One region of the Bacillus sp. HSf4 genome, then DNA from elsewhere that is predicted to be linked to it. Evidence: riboswitches for the same ligand, from Rfam matches in the RefSeq annotation. Region 1 holds a riboswitch; the other holds the start of a gene.

Region 1 (10,163 bases):
ACTTCGGATGGGGGACATATTCCGCCTGCTCGATTGACAATTCTCCTCTTTGATGGGCTTCTTTCTCTTTCACATCTGTCACCTCCTTTTTCATAGGATGCCTTTTTCCGGAAATAATATGAGGCTTCATTTATCTAGTCAGTTCCTCTCTTTTTTCTCATTAAATTGGTTCTTTTCACTCATAACTCTGTCAGCTTATTCTATTATTCGACTTTTATCACCTATTCTCAATATTTTTAGATTTTTCTTAAAATTCATACAAATGAACCTTTTTTTAACAGAACAATTGTTTTACAATATTACCACACACCTTGTAACCCATCTAAAGCAGCACAAAACAGGGAGGGCTTTGAAATGCAAATGCGATTAATTCCTTATGTCACTGATGCAAAGCTGATGGACGCGAATGAACGGCCGGAAGGAATCGATGCGATTAAGGCGCCGGAGCTGTGGTCACAAGGTTTTAAAGGAAAAGATGTCACTGTCGCAGTGCTTGATACAGGCTGTGACACGTCCCATCCTGATTTAGCGGATCGAATTATCGGAGGCAAAAACTTTACTGATGATGACAACGGAAAAGAAGATCTGTTTCTTGATTATAACGGACATGGTACACATGTTGCGGGTACAATTGCGGCAAACGGCGGGATTTCGGGTGTCGCCCCTGAGGCCAACCTTTTAATTATCAAGGTTCTTGGCGGTGAAGACGGCAGCGGTGCTTATGAATGGATTATTAACGGCATCAACTACGCCGTGGAGCAAAAAGCCGACATCATTTCCATGTCGCTCGGCGGACCGGCCGATGTTCCCGAATTGAAAGAAGCCGTGGAGAATGCGGTGAAAAGCGGTGTTCTAGTCGTCTGTGCAGCCGGAAATGAAGGAGATGGAAATGATCGCACAGAGGAATACTCTTACCCGGCGGCATACAATGAAGTCATCGCTGTCGGCTCCGTTTCATTGACGCGTGAATCATCCGAGTTTTCAAACGCCAATAAAGAAATTGATCTCGTCGCACCCGGGGAGAAAATCCTCTCCACATTGCCGAACCAAAAGTACGGGAAGCTGACGGGCACTTCGATGGCAACCCCTCACGTCAGCGGGGCGCTTGCTCTTATTAAATCACTGGAAGAGGACGCATTTAAGCGGAAATTGACAGAGCCTGAAGTATATGCTCAACTGATCCGCCGGACCCTGCCGCTCGATTACTCAAAAGCCCTGATCGGCAACGGCTTTTTATATTTATCGGCACCCGAGGTTTTAGCCGAAAAAGCTGGCGAAGCAAAGCTTCTTTCCCTTTAAACCTGAGGCCGTCGACATTGTCGGCGGCTTTTTTGTTGTGCGGCTTCATCAAATCTTTTTAATAGTAAGAATTCAAAAATTATTTTGACTAAAAGAACATGACGGTATATAATCTACTAAACAATTTCATCGCCGGGAGCATGGTAATCTAATTCAAGGTTAGATTTTAAAAGGGAAGATTGGTGAAAAGCCAACGCGGTCCCGCCACTGTAAATGAGGAGGTTGTTTCGTAAAACCCACTGTTTCTATACGGGAAGGGTGAAATAACTGTTGATTCATGAGCCAGGAGACCTGCCTGTTCTAACGCACCACATACCTACGGTCGATAGGAGGTGTTCGAGTTGACGTAACAATTGGCTACGTTTATTTCTCGTTCGCAAAAATGCTGTTTTAGGCATTCACCTTCAATTGTCCGGAGAGTGAGTGTCTTTTTTTATTGAACATAATAAGGAGGAAACGTTAAATGACAAATGTAAAGACAAGCAGCTTAGGATTTCCAAGAATCGGCTTGAACAGGGAATGGAAAAAATCGCTTGAGGCTTATTGGAAAGGAAAAACGGATCGCGAGACCTTTCTCAAGGAAATGGACGAACAATTTTTAGGGGCGCTCAAAACCCAGCTTGACCAGCAAATCGATATCATACCGGTTTCCGACTTTACGTTCTATGATCATGTTCTTGACACAGCGGTGATGTTCAACTGGATCCCTGAAAGGTTCAAGAATGTAAACGATCCGCTGGATACTTACTTCGCAATGGCGCGGGGTACGAAAGATGCCGTCTCATGCGAAATGACAAAGTGGTTCAACACCAACTATCACTATATCGTGCCTGAATACGAGAAAAACGCGCAATACCGCTTGACGAAAAATAAGCCGCTTGACGATTACAAGAGAGCAAAAGCGGCATTTGGTGTAGAAACCAAGCCCGTTATTGTCGGCCTCTATACTTTCGTGTCGCTGGCAAAAGGCTATGACAAGCAGGAGATAAAAGATATTTACGATCAAATGATCCCGCTTTACATCCAGCTTCTGAAAGAGCTTGAGCAGGAAGGCGTCAAATGGGTGCAAATCGATGAGCCTGCCCTCGTGACGGCATCACCGGCCGAAGCGGCTGCCGCAAAAGAAATCTATGAGAAAATAAAAGAAAACGTGTCAGGATTGAATGTGCTGCTGCAGACATACTTTGATTCAGTTGACGCCTATGAAGAGCTTGTTTCATTCCCAGTTGACGGAATCGGCCTTGATTTCGTCCATGACAAAGGCAAGAACCTTGAGCATTTAAAAACGCACGGCTTCCCGAAAGACAAGGTGCTTGCCGCAGGAATTTTGGACGGCCGAAACATTTGGAAAGCCAATCTTGAAGAGCGGCTCGACTGGACGACAGAGCTTTTGAGCGGCCTTGGGGTACGCGAAGTTTGGCTTCAGCCTTCAAACAGCCTGCTTCATGTTCCTGTGGCCAAACACCCTGATGAACAGCTTGCCAATGATTTAATAAACGGGTTATCTTTCGCCAAGGAAAAGCTTGTCGAACTCACACTGCTAAAGGAAGGCTTAATTTCCGGGAAAGCGGCCGTACAGAGCCAAATCACTGAAGCGAACGAACACCTGCAAGCTCTGAAGCAATTCGGCGCTGCCACCAACACCGCATTCGCCGAAGAAAGAGACCGGCTGACAGAGGATGACTTTAAGCGTCCGACGGCTTTTGAAGAAAGGCTTCGGATACAAAATGAATCCCTTGGCCTTCCCCTTCTTCCGACGACAACGATCGGAAGCTTCCCGCAAACCGCTGAAGTGCGCAGCGCCCGGCAAAAATGGCGCAAGCAGGAATGGTCAAATGAACAATACGAATCATTTATCGAAGAGGAAACGAAGAAATGGATTGACATCCAGGAAGAGATCGGACTTGATGTCCTTGTCCACGGTGAATTCGAACGGACGGACATGGTGGAATATTTCGGTGAAAAGCTCGGCGGATTTGCATTCACGAAATACGCCTGGGTTCAGTCTTACGGCTCCCGCTGCGTCCGTCCGCCTGTGATTTATGGGGATGTCGAGTTTAAAGAGCCGATGACGGTAAAAGAAACGGTTTATGCGCAGTCTCTGACTTCTAAAAAAGTAAAGGGCATGCTGACAGGTCCTGTCACGATTTTAAACTGGTCTTTTGCCCGCTATGATCTGCCGAGAAAAGAAATCGCCTTCCAAATCGCGCACGCTCTACGCAAAGAGGTCGAAGCGCTTGAAAAAGCCGGAATCCAAATCATCCAGGTTGACGAACCTGCATTAAGGGAAGGCCTGCCGCTTAAAGAACGCGATTGGAATGAATATCTGACGTGGGCTGCCGAAGCTTTCAGACTGTCCACTTCATCTGTTCAAGACACAACACAGATCCATACACATATGTGCTACAGCAACTTTGAGGATATCGTCGATACGATCGAAGACCTGGATGCAGATGTGATTACGATTGAACACAGCAGAAGCCACGGCGGATTCCTTGAATATCTTGAAAAACACCCTTATTTAAAAGGACTCGGACTCGGCGTTTATGATATTCACAGCCCGCGCGTCCCTCCTACCGATGAAATGCTGACAATTATCGAAGATGCCTTGAAAGTTTGTCCAGCTGATCGTTTCTGGGTCAACCCTGACTGCGGATTAAAAACACGGCAGCCTGAAGAAACGATCGCTGCTTTGAAGAATATGGTGGAAGCCGCAAAACAGGCAAGGGATAAGCTGGCTCAGACTGTTTAAATTCACAATACGTTCAAAAAACAGAACCATCCGGTGATTCGGATGGTTCTTTCTCTTGTCCGCCGCCCGTCATAGTTCAAAAGAATCATTGCACAAGGTCTGTTCAGCAGGAAAATATTATGACTTTTGATTCATTCGTACGATTTTCTTCCGGATGCTTTTCTTTTAACATATGGATAGTAGATGATGGAAGGGAAGGAAAATATGTAGTGATCGACGATGGAAAAGCCCTGGAACGGGAATTATACAAAAAAACATGTTATGAAGACATTCATTCTCTTCAACATTATGTAAAAGAGTTGAATGCTGCCATAGGCGAGCTGAGGCATGAAAGCTCCGCTATTTTAAAAGCTCATCAAATGTACATAAACGGCTGGCGGGGCCAGGCGCGGAAAATGTATGACGCTCTTTTGGACGACCTTGACCGCGCGGAATTCCGTGTATACGACAAGCTGAGATTCGTCAAACAGCATGCGGCTGAGGAGATGGAACGGCTTCAGCTGGAAGCCGAGGAACTGATATGAGCATTCGGCTGAATGTCCATGATTTGCATGCCCTTTCCCGTCAATTTCGCCATTCACACCAGAAAATCAGTGATCTGATGCTTCTTTTGCATCGTCACCTTCATGTCCTGCTCTCAAGTGTGTCAGCAGCAAAGATTAGCGAAATCGATCAGGCCCAATCCGAAATGGAACATGAACTCAAAGGATTTTTACATACGCTTGATGACCTGGAGCATTTGCTCCGGCACACCGAAATCCGTATGAAAAAAACGGATCAAATGCTTGCCGCCCGGCTTTTTCAGAGCGGCGGCCATCTCGCCGGCTATCCGCACATCATGTCTTTTTTGGCCGCCTCCAAACATTCGGCTGACAACTTCAAGATGACAGCTTCGCTAACGTGTGAACCTCTGATTTTACTGAAACAATTGAAAGAAAACGGCCTGTCGGGCCTGTTTACGGGAAAACGGACTGCATCATATGTTCAATTTGATGACCGGGGAAAACGGCAGCTGTGGTCGGTTCGGCGCCTGTTAAGCCGCAAAATCGCAAGGAATCTTTGCCTTTTGGCCTATCAGCAGGCAGCAAAAGGCCCGCTTTCATATACGGGTTCTGCATTTTCCAGAAAAGCGGCCGAGGCGGACGCATCCGACCTCAACACCGTTTGTCTTCACGGAAGCCAAAAAATTTCCGCCTCTGCCCTAGCCGGGTTCAGCGAACAAGCAAAACAGGAACGGAATGAAGACGAGCTTGCTTCTATAAAAGCCTGATCTTTGAGATCAGGCTTTTATATGTATCTACCAATACACATTCTCTTTGATTCTATGCTCCCCGTCGCCTTCTTTGATGATGACCGCGCTTCCTTGTTCGGGAATGGCGATAACCGCAAGCGCCGTATCATGGACATAGCTTGAGTTCCATAATTCATGAAGGGGGCGCTCTTTCAAAATATTCAAAAGCATTAAGATGAACACAGAATGGCTGACCAATAAAACGTTTCCTTCCCGGTGTTTTGCGCGAATCTGCTCAAACGCCCGCTTTACCCGTGTTTCAAAGACTTGAAAACTCTCCCCGCCGCTTGGAATATACCGTTCAGATGCTTGAAAGTAGGATTCCAGCATGCCGGGATCTTGCTGTTTGATTTCGTCATACGTTTTTCCTTCCCAAGAACCCAGGCTGATTTCTCTAAAGATGTCGTCCTCAATAAACGGGATGGTGCGGTCCCCGAGTATCGCCCTTGCCGAATCGACTGCGCGCCCGCTGGTGCTCACATATGCCGCTTGAAATGGAATACTTTTCAGCTTCTCTCCGAGCGCTTTCGCATTGGCTAAACCCAAGGGTGTCAAATTAGAATTCGCCCAACCCTGCATTCTCTTTTCGATATTCCACTCCGTCTGCCCGTGTCTTGCCATATATAAAGTTAGCAAACAATCCTCTCCCATTTTTTTGATTCTCGCGTCCATTGTATGCCAACAACACGTCCAAAGCAAATATACAGAATATTCAAAACAACGTTTATTTTGCCGGGAGCATCAGCTATAATAGAAAGGCAAGACAACCAAGGAGGATACAGACATGAATCACGAAGCATTCTTACAGCGCGCAATCGATCTTGCAGTCGAAAGCGTAGAATCCGGAACAGGGGGGCCTTTCGGCGCTGTGATTGTCAAGGATGGCAACATCATCGCCGAAGGAAAAAACAATGTAACAACGAGCAATGATCCAACCGCACACGCGGAAGTAACGGCCATACGCCTGGCCTGTGAAGCAATTGGCGATTACCAGCTACACGACTGCGTTCTTTATACAAGCTGTGAACCGTGTCCAATGTGTTTAGGGGCGATATACTGGGCGAGGCCGAAAGAAGTGTATTTTGCCGCCAGGCATTCAGATGCCGCACAAGCCGGCTTTGACGATACGTTTATTTATGATGAAATCATGAAAAACCGGGCCGACCGGAAAATTCCTTTTTATCAAATGGAGCTTCACGCTAAACTTGAGCCTTTTCAGACGTGGGAAAACACGGATGATAAAATAGAATATTAATGTAAGGAGCTTTCCATTTTGGAAAGCTCCTTACCATTTAATCCGCTCATTCCTTATACCAGTCAAGCGCTTGATCTTCCGGTTCAAAATCAAGGCTTTCCGCTTTTCCATCCTTTTGTATCTCAAGCCTTACGGTTTTGCCTTGCAGTTTTTCGGGAGCCTCAGCTACATCTCTTTCAAAGTCGGACACTTTCTGATATGTTTTCTCCCCCGCTTCAGTCTTGATTGTGATATCGTGATCAGACTCGCTGACAAGCGTTGCAATGATGTGCTGTCCGCCGTCAGCCTCGCGTTCATAGACGCCGTTTTGATCCGCTTTTGCCTGAGGCATCAGCTCCGCCTCTTCGGCCTCCTGTGTCTTGCCGTCCACTTCGACCTTGACAAGCTTCCCGATTAAATCATCGTGTGCCTCTTCACTTTTAAACTGCCTGCTTTTTGGAATGATCAATTCCCGGTCTTTGATTTTCAAGGTTATCTGGTCATCTTCTGCTAGAATAAGCTTTCCTATCAAATCAAAATCGGCTTCTGACCGTCTGTTTTGGTCATGGGAATACTTTCTTAAGTCACCCTGTTTTCGGTTCGCTGTTTCAGCGGATTTATGGTTGCCGTCATCCTCTTGTGCTCCGCCTCCGCAGCCTGCGGCAAGCGCGATGACGATCAGCCCGCCGAGCACAATTGCTTTTTTGATATGCTTCATATGCTGCTCCTTTCAATCTTGTTTTACTTTCATCCTCTAAAAAAGAAAGCAAACACTCCTGTTTGCTTTCCAGCTAAACGCCCGATTTATTTTACTTCAAGGCTGACATCTATATTTCCTCTCATCGCTTTTGAATACGGGCAAAAATCGTGTGCGGCCTTGACGAGCTCCTCGGCTTTCTCCTTTTCAAGACCTTTGGCTGCGACGATCAGCTGGACGCCGAGCTTAAAGCCGCCGTCACTTTCATCTTTCATCAGGCTGACGCGGCCTTCCACTTCAGAGTCAAAGTCAATGCCCTGCTCTTTGGCGACATGTTCTAAAGCGCCGCCGAAGCATGCCGCATACCCCGCCGCAAACAGCTGTTCAGGATTTGTTCCCGATTCGCCTTCCTTTTTTTCATTCGGCATGACAATGTTGTAATCGAGAACACCATCATCTGATTGGACATGTCCAGATCGTCCGCCTTTTGCCGTTACTTTCGCTGTGAATAATGTCGTCATGATTCTTTCCTCCTTACGTTTTCCCTTACTCTTTATATTTCACAAAATCCGCTTTTTAAACATGCCGACAGCCTTTTTTAGTGAAATAATAGGAAAAGGACGAAAAATTTTATACAATGAAATGGAACAAAGAAAGAGTTGGTGAACCGATGACAAATGAATTCGAACATATGAAGCTTGAGAGGCAGCTCTGTTTCCTCCTGTATGCCGGCTCGCGCGAGATGACAAAACTGTACAAGCCGCTTTTGGACGAGCTGAAGATTACATATCCCCAATACCTTGCACTTCTTTTACTGTGGGAGCATGGTCAATTGAGCGTGAAAAAAATGGGTAAGCTCCTTTATCTCGATTCAGGCACGCTGACTCCGATGCTGAAACGAATGGAGCAGAGCGGCCTGCTGACAAGGGAGCGCTCCCATAAGGATGAACGCTCTGTGATCGTAAAGCTGACGGCAGACGGCAGAGCCCTCCGTGAGAAAGCAAGCTGCATTCCCGCTGACATGCTAAAACAGACCAAATTGACGGCTGAAGAGCTCAACGATTTAAAACATGCGCTTCAATCGCTCCTCGCCACATTGACGAAAGAAAATTAAGGCGCCTTCAAATATGAAGGCGCCCTTTTTTATGAAATGACCGCAAGACTCACTTCTATATTTCCGGAAATCGCTTTTGAGTACGGGCAGACTGTGTGTGCTTCGTGAACAAGTGTTTCCAATTCGGCTTTGTCAATATCCGCGCTCTTCACTTGCAGTGCGACGCCGAGCCGATATCCTCCGTCTGCTTCATCTTTCAGAAGGCTGACATTTGCCGTTACTTCTGTTTCGATGTGCAGGCGCTTCTTCTTAGCGGTTAATTGCAGCGCGCTGTCAAAGCATGCCGCATATCCGGCGGCAAACAGCTGTTCAGGATTGGTCGCTTTTTCTTGTTCTTTCGCTTTTATCGTGCCCGGCATGGCGAGCTCCAGCGCCAATGCGCCGTCAGAAGAGGTCACTTGTCCGCCTCTTCCTCCTTTGGCGGTTGCTTGAGCGGTAAACATCGGTTTCGTCATATTCATTCTCCTTTATTTTCGATTTTGCACAATTTAATTTTACAAAATACAATTGAATTGTGCAATAAAAAAACATCCCGCCCCTTTAGATGAGGCAGGATGTCCATATGTTAAATGCGGATCTGTCCATTTCCTTTCAGGATATATTTTGAGGATGTCAGCGCCTCAAGACCCATCGGGCCTCTTGCGTGGAGCTTTTGCGTGCTGATGCCGATTTCCGCGCCGTACCCGAATTCAAACCCGTCGGTAAACCTTGTCGACGCATTGTGGTAAACCGCCGCTGCGTCAACAGACGTTAAGAAAAAGCGGGCATTTTCCTCATTTTCGGTCAATATCGCTTCTGAATGCCGTGTTCCATAGCGGTGGATATGGCGGATCGCTTCATCGAGGCTGCGGACGGTTTTGATGCTTACGACAGGCGCCAAAAACTCCGTCTCCCAGTCAAGCTCGCCGGCGGGCACAGCCGAAGGAAGCAGCTCACATACCGTCTGGTCCCCTCTGATTTCAACACCTGCTTCCGCAAGCTTTTGCAGCAGGGCCTTCGATTTTTCCTCCGGCCAGTCTTCATGAATGAGCACTGTTTCAATCGCATTGCAGACGGACGGGCGCTGTGTCTTCGCGTTAATGACTACCCGCTCCGCCATATCAGCTTGCGCCGATTCATCGATAAAGATGTGGCAGTTGCCGGCCCCTGTTTCAAGTACAGGTACCGTCGATTCCCGGACAACCATATCGATGAGGTTTTTTCCGCCTCTTGGAATCAGCACACCGAGATATTCGTTTAATGTAAACAGCTGCTTTGCCGTTTCCTTGCGCGTATCTTCGATCAGCTGGACGGCTTCCTTTGGAAGCGCAGACGCTTCCAAAGCCTCCCGAATCACACGGACTAAAGCTTGATTGCTATTCAGCGCAGAGGAGCTTCCGCGGAGTACGCAAGCATTGCCCGTTTTCAGGCAAAGTGTTGCGGCATCAGCCGTGACATTGGGCCGCGCCTCATAAATCATCCCGACAACGCCGAGGGGCACGCGGATTTTCTCGATCAAGAGCCCGTTGTCTTTGCGGATTGTTTCAAGATTGTCCCCGATCGGATCATTCAGCGTCATGAGAAGGGTAATCGCGTCCGCGATGTCGCCGAGCCTTTTTGCATCAAGAGAAAGCCGGTCCAACAGCGCAGGTGAGAACCCTTTTTCTTTTCCGAGTGCAATGTCTTTCTCGTTTTCCGCCAAAATATATTCCTGATTGGAGCGAATCGCTTCCGCAATCAGTGAAAGCGCCTTGTTTTTCTCTTCCGTCGTCCGATGAACGAGCTCTTCGGCCGCTT
Region 2 (19,932 bases), 2.0 Mb from region 1:
GGGGATGTCTTTCAGCTTGGTGAAGCTATTGTTCAGGTCAGCCAGCCGAGGCAGCCCTGCTACAAATTATCTGTCAGGTACGGTGTTCCCGACATGGTTTTGAAGGTTCAGGAAACAGGTTATACGGGTTTTTATTTTCGCGTGCTGCAAGAAGGGCGTGTAGACAAAAACAGCGGCTTGAGACGAATCTCCCGCCACCCGAAAGCATTGACGGTTTCTTTTGCAAATCGCATCAAACATCATGAAAAGGACCATGTCGAGGGCATCAAAAAGCTTCTGGAGGTGGAGGAACTGTCAGCAAGCTGGCGCGCGTCATTTTTGAAACGTCTTGATGGCGAAGAGGCGGATCAGCATGAGAGGTTAACCGGCCATTTATAAACGCCGAAATGAAGAAAGATCCTCCGCTTCAAAGCGGAGGATCCTTTTAGATGGAGCGGATGATCCCGCCTTCCACCCTTTGAGCCGAACCGTTGATAGCTGCGGCTTTTTCCGAAGCGAGATAGACGATCGTGCTGGCGACTTCCTCAGGCTTCGCATAGCGCTGAATTAATGAAGTGGGCTCATTTACTTTGAAGTAATCTTTGACAAACGTATCCAAGTCGGTATTTTCCGCTTCGGCGGCCCCTTTCATATAGTTGGCGACGCCTTCGGTCCAGGTCGGTCCGGGCAGAACCGAATTTACCGTTACATTCGTTCCCTTCGTCATTTCCGCAAGCCCCCTTGATAAGCTGATCAAAGAGGTCTTGGTCATCGAATAAGGAATCATTTGCGGAAGCGGCTTAATACCTGCTTCACTTGCCAGATTGAGAATTCTCCCCGCGTTCCGTTTCAGCATTTTCGGAAGGAAAGCGCGGCACAGGCGGACGGCGCTTAATACGTTCACTTCAAAATACTCAAGCCATTCTTCATCAGTGACATCCGCAAAGTCTTTCACTTCAAAAAATCCCATGTTATTGACAAGGATATCAAGTTCGCCGATCTGCTCCGTTTTTTCAATCAAAGTCCGGCTTTGCTTTGGATCGGACAGATCTGCGGCGATACCGTGAACGGTTCCGTACTTGGACAGCTCATCAACGACTGACTGAACCTTATCTTCTGTCCGGCCGTTGATGATGACCCGGGCGCCTTCAGTCAAAAAGGCTTCGGCCGCAGCTTTTCCAATCCCTGCCGTAGAACCTGTTACCAAGACGAGTTTGTTTTTTAGTTGTAAATCCATACATATCAATCCTTGTTTTTGAAAGTTGAGATGAAAAACATCTATTTAAAGTATAGCGCAGTCGGGCTTTAGCGTCGAAAGCCCTGCTTGACACCTCTATTTTTCCCTTTCTTTCAGCAATTGATGAATATCTTTCATCGGCCGCAGCCAATTTTGTTTCATCATCTCAGCCGCTTTCTCCGGATTGTTTTTTTCAAGTGCGTCAATCATTTGCCAATGCTCTCTGGCTGATTGCAGTTTCGGGGAGGCGGATTGATTGAGAAAGACGTACTTCATTCGTCTGATATGGAGCTGCAGCACATCGGAAAATTGCCGGACATACGGGTTGTTGGCTACGTCTGTTATGAGATTGTGAAAATGTTCGTCAAGCTCAGCCGCCTCATGAATATTCTCGTGCTTGACCGCGAGTTCATAGTCAGCCGTCAATGCTTTCAGCTCGGCGATCTCTTCAGATGTCAAAAGCGGAGCGGCCATTTCGGCCGCCAGAGCCTGAAGCTGGGCGAGCGGAGGATACACTGTCAATACATCGTCGGGATGAATGGATGTAATTTTCGTTTCCTTTCCGGGCCTCATTTCGACAAACCCTTGAGACTCAAGAAGCTGGAGCGCCTCCCTGACAGGGGTGCGGCTGACGCCGAGCGCCTCGGCAAGGTCGATGTCTGTGACTTTTTCCCCGGGTTCAAGCGTCCCGTCGACGATCCAGCGCTGCAACTGATTGAACGCTTTTTCTTTTGCTGAAAGTCTGATTTGCGGAGTGAAATTTTTCGGTATCGGCATGGAATCACCCTTTCTCTATATGCAATATATCGTAATTGCTGTTCACAAAACAATGGTTTCGTTCCGAAAAGATCCTTTTTCAAATCTCGTATACAAGCCTGATCTGATTATAGTATAATAATTCAGAAATTAGGATACGACTGAGTCAGAAAGGTGCTGCCCGGCATTGCTTGGCAGCTTAAAAGGGGAAGCCGGTGAAAGTCCGGCGCGGTCCCGCCGCTGTGATTGGGAGCGAAACGGATGATGAAGAAGTCCGAAAAGCGATGAACAAGAGCCAGAATGCCTGCCTGGATGATGACGCGCGTAATCTGCGAGGACAGATGCGGTGTGAACGGTGTGCTTATTTTTGGCATTCATTGTTTGCTGCATCTTTACTGAGTAGAGATGTTTTTTTATTTTATCCCGAGGAGGAAAGCAAGATGAAGAAGTTTGCATATTTATTGCTTTCACTGCTCCTGGCCGCCGGCGTTCTCGCCGGATGCGGCGGATCGGCGGAAGCGCCGGCGGAGCAGCATAAGCAGGAAAAGACGGCTGAAGCATTTCCGGTTTCAGTGAAGGATGCGACAGGCAAAGAAATCAAAATTGAAAAAGAACCGAAAAAAATCGTTTCTCTGATGCCGAGCAATACAGAAATTACATATGCGCTGGGCCTGGGCAAAAAGGTGGTCGGGGTCACAGATCTTGATACATATCCAAAAGAAGTGAAAGAAGTCGAAAAAATCGGCGGGATGGAATTCAACACGGAGAAGATCATTTCGTTAAATCCCGACTTGGTGCTGGCCCATGCTTCAACGATGCAGAGCGCAGAAGAAGGGTTGAAACAGCTGCGTGACGCCGGTATTACAGTCGTCACGGTGAATGATGCACAGTCATTTGAGGAAACATATCAGTCGATCGAGATGATCGGCGAGGCAGCAGGTGCGAAGCAGAAGGCTCAAGATCTTGTGAAGAACATGAAATCAGACCTTGCCGCCATTAAAGAAAAAGCTGAAAGCATTTCAGAGAGTGAGCAGAAAAAGGTGTTCGTCGAAGTCTCTCCCGCTCCTGATATTTATACGACCGGAAAAGGCACTTTCATGAATGAAATGCTGGAAGCGATCCATGCGAAAAATGCCGCTTCTGAGCAGGAGGGCTGGGCTAAGATGACAGAGGAATCGATCATCAAGCTGAATCCTGATGTGATCGTCACGACAAGCGGTGCTGCGGCCGTCAGCGAGATCAAAAAGCGAAGCGGCTGGAGCGGTGTTAAAGCGGTCAAAAACAATCAAGTATATGACGTGGATCCCGACCTTGTGACCCGTCCGGGGCCGCGGTTGATCAAAGGGGTCGAAGAGCTTGCGGAAACCATCTATCCTGACGTTTTTAAGAAGTAACCGCATTGCGGCCTATCTCATCAGCCTGATCTTTTTGTCGGTCTCTATTCTTATGGGAATCTCCATCGGATCTTTGGAGATTCCCATTCCGTCTATTATCAAGGTATTTTTGCATGAATGGATCGGTGTACAGGGAATAGCTCCTGATCCGACAGAGGCGAACATCATCATGAACATCAGGCTTCCGCGGGTGGTATTGGCATCGCTCGTCGGAGCGGCCCTGGCTGCGGCTGGCGCCGGTTTTCAAGGGCTTTTGAAAAACCCGCTCGCAGACCCTTATACGCTCGGCATTTCATCCGGCGCATCCGTCGGAGCGGTCGTTACGCTGTTTTTCGGGATTCAGCTGCCGGTTATCGGGAGGTTTACCCTTCCGTTTCTGAGCGTTGCCGCGGCGGTTGCCGTGATTTTTTTCGTTTTGTTCTTTGCCCGGCTCGTTCACCCGTCGCTTACGGTAACGGCATTAATATTAACCGGGATTATCTTCAGTTCGTTTTTCGGTGCGCTCATCTCTTTAATGATCGCACTGACGGGCGATGATTTAAAACCGATCGTCCACTGGCTGCTCGGCAGCGTATCGATGCGGGGATGGAGCTATATTGCTCTGTTTTTGCCATTTTTTATAGGCGGTATATGCGGTTTGCTGCTGAACGCAAGAGAATTGAATGTGATGACGTACGGCGAGGAAAAAGCAAGGCTGCTCGGAGTGAATGTGAAGCGGAGTAAATATGTCGTTCTGTTGGCGGGGTCTATTTTAACAGGCAGTGCTGTCGCGGTGTCTGGAACTATTGGCTTTGTAGGCCTCGTCATTCCGCATTTTATCCGGCTTCTGTCTATTACGGATCACCGCCATCTTCTGCCGCTCTCAATGCTGAACGGCGCTTCATTCCTTGTGCTGTCAGATCTTTTGTCGAGAACCATCATTGAGCCGTCCGAGCTGCCGATCGGTATTATTACCGCACTGGTGGGAGCACCTGTTTTCGGCTTTATATTGATTAGGCGTTATCAGGGAGGGCGAGTTCATGATTGATGTCATCCGTGTGTCCGGCGGCTATGGAAAAACGGATGTCTTACAGGACATCAGCTTTGCGGTAAAGCAGGGTGAATTTTTAGGAATTCTCGGTCCGAACGGCAGCGGAAAGTCAACCTTGCTGAAAATATTGTCGGGGACAATCGCCCCTCGAAGCGGTGAGGTGCTGCTTGACTGCCGCTCAGTTGGGTCGTATCAAACGAAGGAGCTCGCTCGCAAAATGGCAGTGCTTCCTCAAAAAACGGAGCAGGCCTTTTCCTTTACGGTCGAGGAAACGGTTCAGTTTGGCCGCTATGCGTATCAATCAGGCTTTTTTCGGCAGCTGACAGCTGAAGACCGTGATGTCGTGAAAAGGGTGATGAAACAGACGGACACGCTTCGCTTTGCCCAAAAATCCATACACGAGCTGAGCGGCGGAGAGCAGCAGCGGGTGTATTTAGCCCAAGCGCTTGCCCAGGAACCAGAATACTTGCTGCTTGATGAACCGACAAGTTTTCTTGATTTGTCATTTCAAAAAAGTCTTCTTGATTTAATGAAACAAGAAACAGTTGTATCCAAACTCGCAGTGATCGGGGTGTTTCATGATGTGAATATTGCGAGTTTATACTGTGATCGTCTGCTGTTGTTGAAAGATGGAAAAGCAGAAGTTATTGACCGCCCGGAAGCTGCCCTTTCTGCCGGGCGTATCGAACGAGTGTATGATACAGATATCACAGCGCTCGACCATCCTGAGCGTGCGAATCCGCAGTTTACAATCAAAGCGAAAACGATCCCGCAGAAAACCAAGCCCCTCTTTCTAAAAGAGCAAATTGAACAATATTTGCCGCACGGCATCGCATTTTTGGCAGACCGCCCGCTGCGTCTTCTGTCTTCAGAAGGGGGCTTTGCTTGGAGACGAAAACTTGTTTTCGCAAGCGGAAACAACTCTGGATGGCCGCATGACCTGTCAGCCTTTGAACAGGAAACGCTGTTTATGCAACATGATGCTGAATTGGCTGACTGTCATATTGTGTCGGAAAGCGGTGATCTTTGCATCGTCGGCATGAAAGGTGTGGATGGGTATTTGGCCATATGGGTGTTAATTGATGGCTGTTTGCACGATGGTCAATTTGTGCAGGCGATAAGTGTTGCAGCAAATGCCGCAGCTCAGCACCGTGTTTCGTGCAGTGATGTGCTTGTAGCGGCCACTCAATCCGGTCGGTCAGCGGATCAAACCGCTTTTTTGACACAAATTCAAAATAAAACAGCGGTTTGTGTGAAAGCTTTAAAAGATTAATTTGACCTGTCTTTGGACAGGTTTTTTTTTATTGTTTTAAAACGCATCAACTGAAGGTGAGGATTCATTCTTTTGTCCCAAATTCGAAAAATGTGTTGTTTAATGAATCAATCAACCTTTATAATAAAGTTCGAGAAAGCGCTTTATTGTTAATATGTTTAAAAATGCAACAGAAGGGAGCGAAGTCACTTGAAAGTAGAGGGAATTATCCCTGCTATATTGACACCGCTTACAAAAGAGCAGGCTTTTCATCCTGGAATCGCCGAAAAGCTGGTGAATCATTTAATTGATTCAGGCGTCCACGGTATTTTTGCCTTAGGGACAAATGGGGAATTTCATTTATTCTCACAAGAGGAAAAGCTTCAAATTGCTAAAACGATTGTGAAAGCGGTTAATAAACGTGTGCCTGTTTTCATCGGGACAGGAGAAAACAGTACTGAGGCGACTATTTCCTTATCCAATCAAATGGCGGATATCGGAGCGGACGCTCTTTCGATCATTACGCCATTCTTTGTCGCACCTTCGCAGGAGGAATTGTATCAGCATTTCCGCACGATTTCTGAAAATGTCGCGCTTCCTGTCCTGCTCTACAACATTCCGTCGAGAACAGGAGTGTCATTGGAGCCCGAAACGGTTGAGAGGCTGGCGGCATTGCCGAACATCATCGGCATTAAGGACAGCAGCGGCAGCTTCGCCAATATTAAGGCGTATCTTGAACGTACAAAAGACCAGTCCTTTTCCGTCCTTGCAGGAACCGATTCATTGATTTTAGACACATTGAAGGCGGGAGGAACAGGAGCTGTGGCTGCCACAGCCAATGTGCTTCCGGAAACTGTTGTTTCAATCTATAAATCTTTTAAACAAGGAAACATTGAAGAGAGTGAGCATTATCAACAGCAGCTGCAGCCGCTTCGCGATACGTTTTCACTCGGTTCACTGCCGGCGCCGTTAAAAAAAGCAGCGGAGCTTGCCGGCATTGATGTTGGACCGCCTAAAAGTCCAATTGCAGAGTTGTCAGGAGAGCCGCTGCTAAAAGTGAAAAAGATGCTGGAAGGCTACGGAATTAACGCAAAACTGGCAAAGGAGCAGTGAGGATATGAAGACGCTTTATCATTTTCAAACAGCCGCCCGAATTGAGGCTGGTCCACATTCACTCAATTTGCTTGGTGACCACTTAGATCAGATTGGATTGAATGAGATTTGCTCGGTGTTTATTTTAACTCAGCCGTCGATCGTTTCTCTCGGCTATGCAGACCAAATCAAAGAGGTGCTGGCTGAGAAAGGCATCTCAAGTGAAGTCAACACGGATATACAGCCGGAGCCGACGGAACAAAACATCGAAGAGGTTTTTCAGCTTTTTTCTGAAGGAGGCCATGACGCGATTCTAGGAATTGGCGGAGGCAGTGTGCTCGATGCGGCTAAAATCCTCTCTGTTCTGAAAACAAATGAAAAACCAATTTCAGCTTTGATTGGCACGAATCTCGTTGAAAAGCCCGGCGTTCCGCTTGTGCTGATTCCGACAACATCCGGAACAGGGTCAGAGGTGACGCCGAATGCGATTGTGACGTTCCCGGAGAAAGAATTAAAGATTGGCATGGTCAGTCCCTATCTGCTGCCGTCGCTTGTGATTTTAGATCCGGTTTTGACGACCGGTCTTCCAAAGGCGATCACAGCTGCAACCGGAATGGATGCATTTACACACGCACTTGAATCCTATATTTCCAACAAAGCAAATCCATTCAGTGACATGCTTGCACTTGAATCTATGAGACTGATTTCCTCAAGTATTCAGGAGGCTTATCACCATGGAGACAACCTGGAGGCGAGAGAAAAAATGCTCGTTGGCGCCATGTATGGCGGAATGGCCTTGACAAGCGCAGGAACAGCAGCGGTTCATGCGATGGCTTATCCGCTCGGAGGAAAATACAAAATATCTCACGGTGTGGCCAATTCAATGCTGCTTCCGCATGTAACGGCCTTCAACGCGGATCATGTAACTGACTGCCTTGCGGATGTGGCCGTCGTGATTGGAATCGAGCCAAAAGGTTCGAAGGTCAGCCTAGCAGAGCAGGTTATACGAAAAATTGAAGAGTGGATCGCAGATTTAAATATTCCGCAAAATTTAAAGACATTCGGGGTATCAAAAGAGGATGTACCATCGCTTGCTGAGGCGGCAGCCGACGTTAAAAGGCTCATGGATAACAATCCAAAGCCGATGTCCATTGCGGAGATTGAAGCTGTCTATTTGAAATTGCTGGATATGTAGGCTGCCCGGATCTGTACATGTTTTTCACCATGAGCCTGTAAGAGGCTCACAAACAAAGGGGGAGTTTGGGTGGATGTTTTAAGCGGTTCGATCATAATGTTTATTTTGGCAGTGATCGTGGTTTACATTCTCTTTACGACATGGCTGACGATGCGGTTTCGCAGTAAATCCAGTTCGGAATTCAACAATGCTGCCAAAACGCTGCCGGCGATTGTTGTCGGGATTTTGCTGATGAGTGAATTCATCGGCACCAAATCGACAATCGGGACCGCTGAATCAGCTTATACACATGGTTTGGCAGCTTCATGGTCGATTGTAACGGTCTCGATTGCGTTTTTTATTTTTTCCTTCTTCTTAGCAGGGAAATTTTATAAAACCGGCCAATATACGATCTCCGGGATTATTAGTGAAAAGTTTGGCCGTTCGACCAAGCTTGTCGTTTCTATCATTATGATTGTGGCCCTTTTACTTGTGAATCTTGGAAACTATTTAAGCGGATCGGCGGCCATTTCGTCTATTTTAGGTCTTCCGCTCATGACGTGTGCAATTATTACAGCGATTGTCAGCACCTTTTATTTTACGTTTGGCGGAATGAAGGGCGTTGCCTGGGTGACGATTCTGCATTCTCTTGTTAAATATGCGGGAGTTCTGATCACATTAGGAGTTGCACTCTATTTGACAAAAGGCTGGGAGCCGATGACGCAGCAGTTGCCGGAGCATTTCTTCACTTGGGACGGCAGCATCGGATGGGGGACAATCGGCGCCTGGTTTATCGGCAACATGGGGGCGATTTTTGCGACTCAGTTTATTATACAGGCTATTACCTCATCGAAAAGTGAGAAAGAGGCAAAGAGATCAACGCTGTATGCAGCGCTGCTTTGTCTGCCGCTGGCGATTGCCATTGGAGTCATCGGCGTTGCTGCACGGTATTTGTACCCGGATATTGATCCAATTTACGCATTTCCGGTGTTTATGCAGCACATGAATCCTGTGCTGAGCGCGATTGTAGCGACATCCCTTGTAGCGTCTATTTTCGTCGGCGTCTCAACGGTTGCGCTGGCGACAACGACGCTGATCATTGATGACTTTTATGTACCGAAAGCAAATCCGACACCAGAACAGCGCATGAAAATTACGAGATATGTTTCTATTATCGTCGGTTTTATTCCGCTGCTCGGGGTTGCGCTGGCGCCAGAATTGTTAACGCTTTCTTTCTTTACGAGGGCGCTTCGGACATCAATTGCCGTTGTGGCGGCGATGGGCTTTTATTTGCCATATTTTAATTCAAACCGCGGAGCAACCATTGGTCTGGCGCTTTCCGGCATAGCGACGACGGCATGGTATTTATTGGACAATCCGTTTGGCATCGATAACATGTACATCGCTATCATTGTTCCGTTTATTGTCCTCGTATTAGACCGTCTGATCAGCTCGCCTGCGAAAAAAGAATCAAATGTGGAGGAGGAATTGTGATGAAACAAAGTGAAGCTTCCCTGCCGATAGATGGTCGCATCAGAGAAAATAAAACCGATTCGGCCAGAAAGGATGCGTTTTTGCCGACAGACTGCCCGCAAAACCATGCAGCCAACCTGCTGGAGCTGGACAATGGTGATCTGTTGTGCGTCTGGTTTGGGGGAACGCAGGAAGGCATCCCGGATATATCGATTTACATGTCAAGGCTTGAAAAAGGAAGTGGTGAGTGGACACAGGCAGAAAAGCTGTCAGGTGATCCTTCCCGCTCCGAACAAAACCCTGTGCTTTTCCAAGAGCCTGACGGCCGGCTCTGGCTTATGTATACGGCACAGCTTTCCGGCAATCAGGATACAGCGGTCGTCAGATACCGGACATCGGATGATAGAGGCCATACATGGAGCGGGATTGACACGTTGTTTGCCGAAGCAGGGACTTTTATCCGCCAGCCGCTCATTGTTCTGGATAACGGCGATTGGCTGCTTCCTGTCTTTTACTGCATCACCCTGCCGGGCGTGAAATGGACTGGAAACCGTGACATCAGCGCGGTGAAAATTTCATCTGATAAAGGCAAGTCGTGGGAGGAAGTGAAGGTGCCGGGCAGTACCGGATGTGTTCATATGAATATTGAAAAACTGCACGACGGCACCTTGCTTGCGTTGTTTAGAAGCCGTTTTGCAGACTCGATTTATGTGAGCCGCTCTATTGATAACGGCCGCACCTGGTCAGAGCCTGAGCCGACCGAGCTGCCGAACAACAACTCCTCCATTCAATTTACAGCGCTTCAAGATGGGACGCTTGCTCTCGTATACAATCATATGAATGCGAATGAAACGACCGAAAGAAGAGCCTCTCTATACGATGAAATTGAGGATGAGGATGATACAAGAACAGGTGTTGACACAGACGCGCGTCCAGCCTTCTGGGGAGCACCGAGGGCGCCGATGACTTTGGCGCTTTCCCGGGACGGCGGCATCACATGGCCTGTCAAAAGAAACATCGAAGTCGGCGACGGTTATGCGCTGACGAACAACTCAAAAGACAAGCTTAACCGCGAGTTTTCCTATCCGTCGATCAAGCAGGGGAAAGACGGTGATCTGCATATTGCCTTTACGTACTACCGTCAGGCGATTAAATATGTGCGTGTTCCGCAAACGTGGGCTTCGGCCGGTCAAGAATAAAGCCGTTTGAACGAGCGTGCGGCACTGGCATGAATTGTATCCCTATATCGCATCATTTATAATTTAAGTTCGAGGGGGCTGTCCCAATCGTTTGAACGGACTCCCTCGCTGTCTCCTTGACTGAGAGAGAATGAAAGAGGGGGTCCATTTCATGAAAATTAAAGTGCTTGGCATTGCGCCGTATAAAGGCTTAGGGGATTTATTGACAGAGCTCGCGAAGGAAGAACAAGACATTCAATTTCAGCTGGAGGTCGGCGATTTACGCTCCGGCGTTGCGATTGCAGAGCAAGCTGAATCGCAGGGAACCGATATCATTATGAGCCGCGGCGGTACAGCCTCGCTCATACAGCAACACGTGCACATCCCTGTCGTGGATATCCCTGTTTCCGGGTATGATCTGCTGCGGGCGCTGACGCTTATTAAAGATTATCAAGGAAAAACAGCCGTCGTCGGCTTTGGAAATATTACCCAAGGGGTTCGCACTATCAGCGAGCTTTTCGGAATAGAAGTTGATTTATATACGATTAAAGCAGAAATGGAAGTATGGGATCTCTTGAGGGACATTCAGCAGCAGGGGACCCAAATTGTATTGGGAGACGTCATTACCGATAAAGCGGCAAAGGAGCTGGGCATGCAAAGCATGCTGATCACGTCCGGCCGTGAATCGGTTAAAGAAGCGTTTCACAGTGCAAAGCAAATGTACCGGCTCTTTAAGGAGGCATCTGAGGAGCAGCGGATGTTTAGAGAGATGATCGATCAGGAAGAAAAAGGGATGATCGTCATTGATGACAACAGCCGGATCCGCTTTGTGAACAAAACGGTAAAAAATTGGATCGATGAGGGTCTTCTTGAACCTATTGTTTCTGCCGATGCCATCCATGAATGGTGGGAAGAGCTGGCTTTTGCTGTACAGTCAATAAGAGAGGGCAAACAAAGCGGGTATTTTCAATTAGAAACAGGAGAAGCCGTCTGGCATATGAAAGGCTCCCTTCTTTCAAAAGGAGAGCTGCTGATTGCCATTGAACAATCAGTGTCCAGCCGCGATCATCAGCATCTTGCATGGTCGTTTGCAGCGCCCGTACATTCATTACAGCCATTTTCATCATTTACACAACAAAGCAGGTCTATGAGGGACACGGTTCAGCAAGCGCAGGCATTCAGCCAGACGCATAAACCTATTTTACTGTACGGAGAGGAAGGAACGGGGAAATCAGATCTCGCCTTTGCGATTCATCAAATGAGCCCTCGGCAGCAGCAGACGTTTGTGACCATTCATTGCAGCAAGGTGAAAGAGTACGCATTGCTGAAAGACCTTCCGGTTGTTCAGAACGGGACGATCTTTCTTCGGCATATCGAGCATCTGCCGCTCGAAGTCCAGCATGATCTCGCCGTGTGGATGAAACAGGATCGGCAAATCCGCTGGCTCGCCTCTTCATCTGCCGATTTATTTGCAGAAATGAAAGCAGGGCGATTTGACCCTGATTTATACAGCTGTTTACAAGGATTGACGCTCTATGTCCCGTCGTTGTCAGAGCGGGTGGAAGACATGGAGGACATGAGCAGACTGTTTATTGCTGAATTTAATTCAGCTTATGGCACACAAGTGGTCGGACTTGCGCCTGAGGTGATGAACGCGTTTCGCAAGCAGACATTTCGGGAGAATGTCCGGCAGTTTAAGCGATTACTTGAGGAGCTTGTGCTGACGGTGAAAAGCGGATATATCACATTGGCTGAAGCCGCACTGCAGCTTGACCGTCTGTCCAGCGAGAACAAGGAAGAGAGCTTAAAAGGCTGTTTGGAAGGGACGCTTGCGGACATCGAACGGCGCATCATTCAAGCGGTGCTGCAGGAGGAGAATATGAACCAATCCAAAGCGGCGAAGCGATTGAATATCAACCGCACCACCTTGTGGAGAAAACTGAAAGAATAGCTTGAGACCGAGGTGTCGATATGACAAACGTACGTTGCAAAAAAGGAGCGGACATCAGCCAAAAAATATTGATAGTCGCTGACGATTTGACGGGTGCCAATGACACAGGCGTTCAGTTTGTTAAAGCTGGACTGAGCGCGGCTGTTCTTTTTGACCAATCCGGTGCAAATCCAGCGGATGTCAAAGAAGATGTCATGATTTTAGATACGGACACGCGCGGTGCGTCGCCGAGCGAGGCTTACAAAGAAGTCAGTTCAGCATCGCATCCGTTCGCACACCTTGAATCATACCTTTTTTTAAAGAAAATTGACTCCACATTAAGGGGAAACATCGGGAGCGAAATCAAAGCGCTGATGGATCTGGGACGTTTTGATGCAGCAGTGATTGCCCCTGCTTTTCCTGATGCAAGGCGGATTACTGTGGATGGCGTTCATTATGTCGATGGCGTGCCCGTTCACAAAACTGAAGCCGCCATTGATCCGAAAACACCGGTTACTGAATCGCGGATCCCTGAATTGCTTTTCGGTCAGACACATGTTCAGCCAAAAGCGGTAGGCATCGAACAGCTTCGCAGACCTGATGATCAAGTCCAGAAAGACCTTAAATCGTGGATAGCCCAAGGGTATGAATGGTTTGTCTGCGATGCAGAGACAAATGAGGATCTGCGCTGCATCGTGCAGGTGTTCATGAACAGCGGGCAATCCATATTATGGGTCGGCGCTGCCGGACTGGCCGGTGCACTCGCCCAACATGTCAGAAAGAGGCCGCTGCAGACAGACAGACGGAATGAGCCGGTAATGATCGTCTCCGGCAGTGCATCGAACATAACAAATGGACAGCTCGCATATTTAAGAGGTCAGCAGGATCCCCTTGACGTGTGCATCAATCCGCTGAACGTATTGAATGGATGTGAAACACGGGAGCAGAAGCGCGCGCTCGATCAAGTGCTGGCTCATCAAGGGAAAGATGTTCTGCTTTATACTGATGCGAAGCCGGAAATGGTGCAGCGCATCATCGCTTTTGGGAGAACCCAAGGCCTTGAGCGGCAGACTGTAGGCGAACGGCTTTCCCGATTTCTTGGTGCAGTTACAACTGAAATCGTCAAGACGACAGGGTTAAAACGCCTCGTTTTGACAGGCGGAGACACAGCGCGTGCGATTTGCAACGAGCTTGGTGCAGACGGCATTCAGCTGCTGGGGGAGATTGAAGCGGGCATACCGCTCGGCAAGCTGCTCAACACAGATATATATGCGGTGACAAAGGCGGGCGCCTATGGTCAAAACGATACTGTTCTAAAAGCTGTTGAGGTGCTGAGAAATATAGAGGAGGAAGACAGATGGCAAAACCAATCATTGCATTGACGATGGGGGATGCGGCAGGTGTCGGCCCGGAAATTATCATCAAGGCATTTGAGCAAAACAGTTTGCATGAAAACGGAACATTATTTGTGATTGGGGATTACAGCATTTTAAACAGAGCGAAGACGTTCACTGGCTCAGCGGCAGACATTGTAAAAATCAGCGAGCCGGAAGAGGCAGCTGATGTAAAGCCCGGGGTCATTCCTTGCCTGGACCTTCAGCTGCTGACAGATGATCTGAGAGTCGGCGAAGTGTCGGCTGAAGCGGGAAACGCAGCGTTCCGCTATCTTGAACAGGCGATTGCCCTTGCCAACGAGAAGCGGATTGACGGCATTTGCACAGCGCCTTTAAATAAAGAAGCCCTCCATAAAGCGGGGCACATGTACCCGGGCCATACGGAAATTTTAGCGGAATTGACGCAAACAAAGGACTATGCGATGATGCTGGCTGCACCGAACCTGAAAGTGGTCCATGTCACAACCCATGTCGGTCTGCTTGACGCCATTCATCTCATTGATGTGAATCGGGTGTACACGACAATTCAATTGGCGCATGACACGCTCATTCGCGCAGGCATTCCGCAGCCTAAAATCGCCGTGTGCGGCATTAACCCTCACGCCGGTGAGAATGGTTTGTTTGGGCATGGAGAAGAGGAAGAGAAAATTGTCCCTGCCGTTGAACGCGCACAAAGTGAAGGTATACAGGCATTCGGCCCGCTGCCCGCTGACACGCTTTTCTTCAGAGCAGTGAGAGGCGACTTTGATATAGTGGTGGCGATGTATCATGATCAAGGACACGGCCCGATTAAGGTGCTTGGCCTTGAAGCCGGTGTGAACATTACAGTCGGCCTGCCGATAATCCGTACGAGTGTTGACCACGGAACAGCCTTTGATATTGCGGGAACCGGCAAAGCTGATCCCGCCAGTTTAGAAGAAGCGGTGAGACAGGCGATCATGCTGTCCGGTACGAGTGAGCGGCATGCATAAAAAAAGAAGAGCCTTCCGATTAAGGAGGCTCTTCTTTTTAGTTCATATAGGTGCCGCCGTTAATATTAATGGTTTCGCCTGTCATAAAGTCAGATTTGTCAGAGGCAAGAAAGGCGACAACGTTTGCGACATGCTCTGGTGAGCCGAGCATTTTCAGCGGAATCCGTTCGACGACTGCTGCGCGATACTCCTCGCTCCACTGCTTGCTCATATCCGTTTCAATCGGCCCGGGGCAGACGGCGTTGACATGAATGCGGTGTTCAGCAAGCTCCTTTGCCAAATGCATCGTTAAATAGTTGATGCCTGCTTTCGATGCACCGTAAGCAGGAGAGGCATTGTGATGCGGTGTTTTGCTCGTCGTAGAGCTCATGTTCACGATTTTTCCGCCGCCCTGTTTGATCATTTCCGGGATGACAGCCTGACACATGAGAAAGGTGCCGGTTAAATTTAAATCTATCACTTTTTTCCACTCTTCAAGCGACGTATCAACGGTTGTTTTGCGCAAATTAATGCCGGCGTTGTTGACCAAAATATCGATCCGCCCAAACCGCTGTTTTGCCTCAGCGATGAGAAGCGAAGCTGTTTCTGGCAAACTGGCATCACCGGCAACATAAGAAGCACACTTTCTCTCAGTATTCAATTGTGTGCACAGAGACTTGAGCAATTCTTCGTTTGTCCCATTGATGACGACATTTGCCCCTTTATCCGCAAGCAACTCCGCAATGGCTCTGCCGATGCCGCGGCTTGCACCTGTGATAATGGCCGTTTGCTGATTCAATTCCATCCTCATCCCACCTGTCTTTGAATAAAACCGTTTACAATTCTATTATAAAAGTGAGTGTTTCTTTATTCAACAACATTTTGTTTTTGATAATTGTTTCGAAAATGTGTGTTTCATAATGAAACGATCTATGCAGCCGTTATAAACAGGGTATACTATAGAGACAAGTGATCAAGAGAGGAGTATGAAATGAAACTCTATACAAAAACAGGCGATCAGGGAAAAACGAGTTTAATTGGCGGAAGGGCCGATAAAGATCATCTTAGAGTGGAAGCGTACGGTACACTGGATGAAGCAAACAGTTTCATCGGGCTGGCTCAATCTTATTTAAAAGCAGAAGAGGCGCTCTTTCATGATGTTTTGTCAGAGTTGACTGTCATCCAGCATGAGCTGTTCGACTGCGGTGGTGATTTGGCGCATGTCAATGTTCAGGAAGAAGGCAAGCTGAAGGCTGAATCGATCACCATGCTTGAAGAACGAATTGATGCCTATGTCGAGGAAGCACCGCAGCTGACTAAGTTTATACTTCCAGGCGGAACAGAAGCGGCATCATATTTGCATGCAGCGAGAACGGTCATCAGAAGAGCTGAACGAAAAATTGTCGCTTTGGCCAAAGAAGAAGACATTCCGCCGCTTGCGCTGCCATACGTCAACCGGCTGTCCGATTATTTATTTGCGGCGGCGCGCATTGTCAATCACCGGCTCGGGGAAGCGGATGTCGAATATGAACGAAGCGCTGACGTATTCCGGACAAAGAAAAAATCAGAATGAGCCATTTACTTCACCAACTTTTTTTCAAACAGAAACGGGTCGATTGAGCAGATCAAGCCGTTTTCCGGCAGGGGAAAACGGCTTTTTGTCGTAAACTTTAAAGTAAGCGTTTTCAAAAAGAGGGGGAGTTCTGTTGAGCAATCGTGGAAAAGCGGCAATCAGGCTGACGGTATCAAAAGATGGGGGCGGCGAATTTCATACGGTTCAAGAGGCAATCGATGCATTGCCGGAGTACAATTATGAACAAAAGGAAATCTTCATTAAAAAAGGCGTTTATAAAGAAGTCGTTCACATCCCTGCGACAAAGCCGTTTGTTAAGCTGATCGGCGAAAGCGGACACGACACCGTCATCACGTATGATAATTACGCAGGTAAGGAAAAGGAAGGGGGAGGAAGGTATGGAACGAGCGGAAGCGCCAGCGTATTTATATATGCAGATGATGTTGAAGCCAGAAATTTGACATTTGAGAATTCGTTTGACCGAACGAAAGTAGATACGGATGGAACACAGGCGGTGGCGGTCTATGCGAAAGGAAACCGGATGATGTTTAAAAATTCGCGGTTTATCGGCAGACAGGATACGTTGTTTGTCAATGATGGAACACAATATTTTGACCGCTGCTATATTGAAGGGGATGTCGATTTTATCTTTGGAGGAGCAAGGGCGGTTTTTGAAAATTGCCAGATTCATAGTACGGACCGCGGCTCCGCCACCAACAACGGCTATGTGACAGCTGCCAGCACACATATCACGAAACCGTTCGGCCTTTTGATCCAAAACTGCAGGCTGACAAGCGATGCAGCTGCCGGAACGGTATGGCTCGGACGCCCGTGGCATCCGGGCGGAGATCCTGACGCTATTGCCAGCGTGTTGTATCGCAATTGCAGCCTGGACGCCCATATTCAGATTGAAGGGTGGACAGATATGTCAGGCTTTGCGGCCGCTGATGCCAGGTTGTATGAATACCGGAATACCGGGCCTGGGGCCATTTTGCATGAAGCGAGGCGGCAGTTGACCGATCAGGAAGCGGAAAGCTGGACCATTGAAAACGTACTTGACGGCTGGAATCCGAAAATGAATTGACACAAGGACCGCTCGGGAAGAGCGGTCTTTGTGATGTTTGGTCTTATCCGAATTACGACTCTGGTCTGACGGTAAAATCAATCTGTGACTCGTTTTGTCGAAAGCAGAAATTGACTATAGTGAATACATGAAGAAGAAAGGAGGAGCAAACATGAATATAAATGGAAAATCGATCATCGGCTTTTTTCTGATCCTGTTTGGCATTTCGCTGTTTTTCGGGGGAGGCCATATCGGGGGGCTGATCACAGGAGTAATCGGTGTTTTGCTGATTTATCTCGGCTTGAAAAAGTGGAAAGAAGACCGACGATTTGCCGCTGTCATCTTGGCCATCATCGGCATCATGTTTTTGGGAGGGTCTCTTCCATTTCTGATCGGCATCGCACTGGCCGCAGCCATGGTTTATTTCGGCTGGAACATGATGAAGCAGAGTGGAAAGCAAGAAGAAAGCATCTATTATGGAGAGAATACAGAGCCTTCTGCAGCATCCTATGATACAAGCTTTGATGCGGAATGGGAAGACTTTTTGAAAAAGAATAAATAAACTTTAGGGAGGACGAAATCATGGCGTTCAAAAGAATCAGAGATATGTTTGTCGCAACAGTAAATGAAGGATTGGATAAAATGGAAAACCCGCGGGTGATGCTGAATCAATACGTACGCGATATGGAAAGCGACATCGCGAAGGCAAAACATACGATTGTCAAGCAGCAGACGATTGAGCAAAGTTTCAAAGGGAAGTATGAAGAGGCTGAAAAACTGACCGTTAAACGCAAAAACCAGGCCCAGCTTGCTTTTGATGCAGGTGAAGAAGAGCTTGCCAAAAAAGCGCTTTCCGAAATGAAGTATTTTGAAGCCAAAACCGCTGAATATCAAGAGGCTCATCAGCATGCGAAAAAACAGCTTGCTGAATTAAAAGAACAGCTGAAAACGCTCGAAGTCAAACTGCGCGACATTAAGGACAGAAAACATGCATTAATCGCCCGGGCAAACGCTGTCAAAGCAAAAGAGCATATGAATGCTTCCTTCAATAAAATCGATAGCGAAAGCGCGTACCGTGAATTTATGAGAATGGAAAACCGTATTGAAGAAATGGAAACGAAAGTCAACAGCTATGCCGAGCTTTCCGCGGGATCTCCGTACAGCCGCCTTGAATATGCGAAAGAGGTTGAACAAGAGCTTGAAAACATGCGGGCGAAAAAAGCCGGATTGGAAAAGAAAACAGCAGCCGGCAATGAATAATCAGGGGGCTTTAAAGGCCCCTTCCTTCAATTTTTGATTTCTTTCAAACAAAATGTTCCTTATAATAAGGAGCATACACTTACTTGCCGAAAGGATTAAGCATATGAAGAAAACGATAGGGAAGCTGATGATTCTCGCCGGCATTCTGATCTTTGCCTGCTTCATCTATAATGGCGCAGGCGGTTTTTCATTCGGCGGTTTCAATCAAAAGGCAGACCATACAGCCGCGGCTTCGCTGAAGGGAATCAGTGCGATCGATATCAACGCCAAAAGCATCACGGTCAACATCAAAGCCGAACAGCGCGATGATATAACCGCCGAGCTGACAGGCAATGCGCGCCTCGAGTCAGCGGAAAAGGGAAATACCCTTCAGCTCACCGTTCACCCGAAGCCTTTTCAATATTTCTTTTTTCAAAAGAATGAACTTGTTGTCAAAGTTCCTTATGAATACAAAGATGATCTGTCCGTTATATCAGGAAGCGGCAATGTGAAAATATCAGGCGGACGTTTAGCCTTAAATAAGGTCACATTAAGCTCAGGAAGCGGTACCCAGAAAGTGGATCAGCTCCAGGCAGAAGAGCTGGAAGTCCAAGGGACATCGGGAAATATTCGTTTGAAAGATGTTCGGACAGCGGAGGGGGATATTCGCTCAACATCCGGAAACACAGAGCTTGAAAATGTGACAGGCAGATTGAACATCAAGCAGACGTCAGGTGACTTGCGAGCTTCTTTTTCTGCTGTTGATGCCCCTTTGAGCATCAAACAGACATCGGGAAACGCCAAACTCGACCTACCCGACGATGCGGACATCAGCCTTGAAGCAACATCGACAAGCGGCAGCATCAGCCATTCTTTTTCCTTTGATCAGATCAGCAGCGATAAACGGACCCTGACTGGAAAAAACGGAAATGGCAAAAATAAAATTGATATCTCGCTGACAAGCGGGAATGTATCCATTGAATAACCAAGCAAAAGAAAGGGGGCCCGGGTCGGCATGCGTCTTACAAAAAACCAATTGATCGGACTTATCATCGTCTTGTTCGGAATCAGCATATTTTTGCAAAACAGCGGGCTTGGAGACGTTTTATTCTGGCCGCTCGCTTTTCTGTTTGCCGGGTATTTTCTTCATAAATATTCGCGCCGCTGGCTCGGGTCCGTGATGTATATTTTTGCAGGCTTCCTGCTGTTAAAGGATAT

What was found. A riboswitch is a leader RNA that binds a small molecule or an ion and turns the genes downstream of it on or off. The one in region 1 is predicted to bind cobalamin.
Region 2: another riboswitch for cobalamin. It lies ahead of P3X63_RS18485 (ABC transporter substrate-binding protein); the one in region 1 lies ahead of metE (5-methyltetrahydropteroyltriglutamate--homocysteine S-methyltransferase).

Annotation. Positions count from the first base shown of each region.
Region 1 covers NZ_CP120679.1:1,497,487-1,507,649, reverse strand. Annotated here, with positions in the region: gene P3X63_RS07695 (transcriptional regulator SplA domain-containing protein) at 1-73, opposite strand, end outside; gene P3X63_RS07690 (S8 family peptidase) at 355-1,299, shown strand; cobalamin riboswitch at 1,423-1,612, shown strand; gene metE (5-methyltetrahydropteroyltriglutamate--homocysteine S-methyltransferase) at 1,763-4,051, shown strand; gene P3X63_RS07680 (DUF5082 domain-containing protein) at 4,261-4,575, shown strand; gene P3X63_RS07675 (hypothetical protein) at 4,572-5,321, shown strand; gene P3X63_RS07670 (histidine phosphatase family protein) at 5,349-5,978, opposite strand; gene guaD (guanine deaminase) at 6,127-6,597, shown strand; gene P3X63_RS07660 (hypothetical protein) at 6,644-7,294, opposite strand; gene ohrB (organic hydroperoxide resistance protein OhrB) at 7,381-7,794, opposite strand; gene P3X63_RS07650 (MarR family winged helix-turn-helix transcriptional regulator) at 7,944-8,387, shown strand; gene P3X63_RS07645 (organic hydroperoxide resistance protein) at 8,417-8,842, opposite strand; gene P3X63_RS07640 (glutamate-5-semialdehyde dehydrogenase) at 8,953-10,163, opposite strand, start outside.
Region 2 covers NZ_CP120679.1:3,534,134-3,554,065, reverse strand. Annotated here, with positions in the region: gene P3X63_RS18500 (MOSC domain-containing protein) at 1-378, shown strand, start outside; gene P3X63_RS18495 (SDR family NAD(P)-dependent oxidoreductase) at 425-1,216, opposite strand; gene P3X63_RS18490 (GntR family transcriptional regulator) at 1,313-1,993, opposite strand; cobalamin riboswitch at 2,128-2,298, shown strand; gene P3X63_RS18485 (ABC transporter substrate-binding protein) at 2,413-3,366, shown strand; gene P3X63_RS18480 (FecCD family ABC transporter permease) at 3,329-4,393, shown strand; gene P3X63_RS18475 (ABC transporter ATP-binding protein) at 4,386-5,669, shown strand; gene dapA (4-hydroxy-tetrahydrodipicolinate synthase) at 5,859-6,761, shown strand; gene P3X63_RS18465 (iron-containing alcohol dehydrogenase) at 6,766-7,935, shown strand; gene P3X63_RS18460 (sodium:solute symporter family protein) at 8,005-9,408, shown strand; gene P3X63_RS18455 (sialidase family protein) at 9,408-10,586, shown strand; gene P3X63_RS18450 (sigma-54-dependent Fis family transcriptional regulator) at 10,738-12,516, shown strand; gene P3X63_RS18445 (four-carbon acid sugar kinase family protein) at 12,537-13,877, shown strand; gene pdxA (4-hydroxythreonine-4-phosphate dehydrogenase PdxA) at 13,853-14,860, shown strand; gene P3X63_RS18435 (SDR family NAD(P)-dependent oxidoreductase) at 14,898-15,644, opposite strand; gene P3X63_RS18430 (cob(I)yrinic acid a,c-diamide adenosyltransferase) at 15,831-16,412, shown strand; gene P3X63_RS18425 (pectinesterase family protein) at 16,546-17,496, shown strand; gene P3X63_RS18420 (MnhB domain-containing protein) at 17,648-18,037, shown strand; gene liaH (stress responsive protein LiaH) at 18,058-18,735, shown strand; gene liaG (LiaG family protein) at 18,839-19,699, shown strand; gene liaF (cell wall-active antibiotics response protein LiaF) at 19,730-19,932, shown strand, end outside.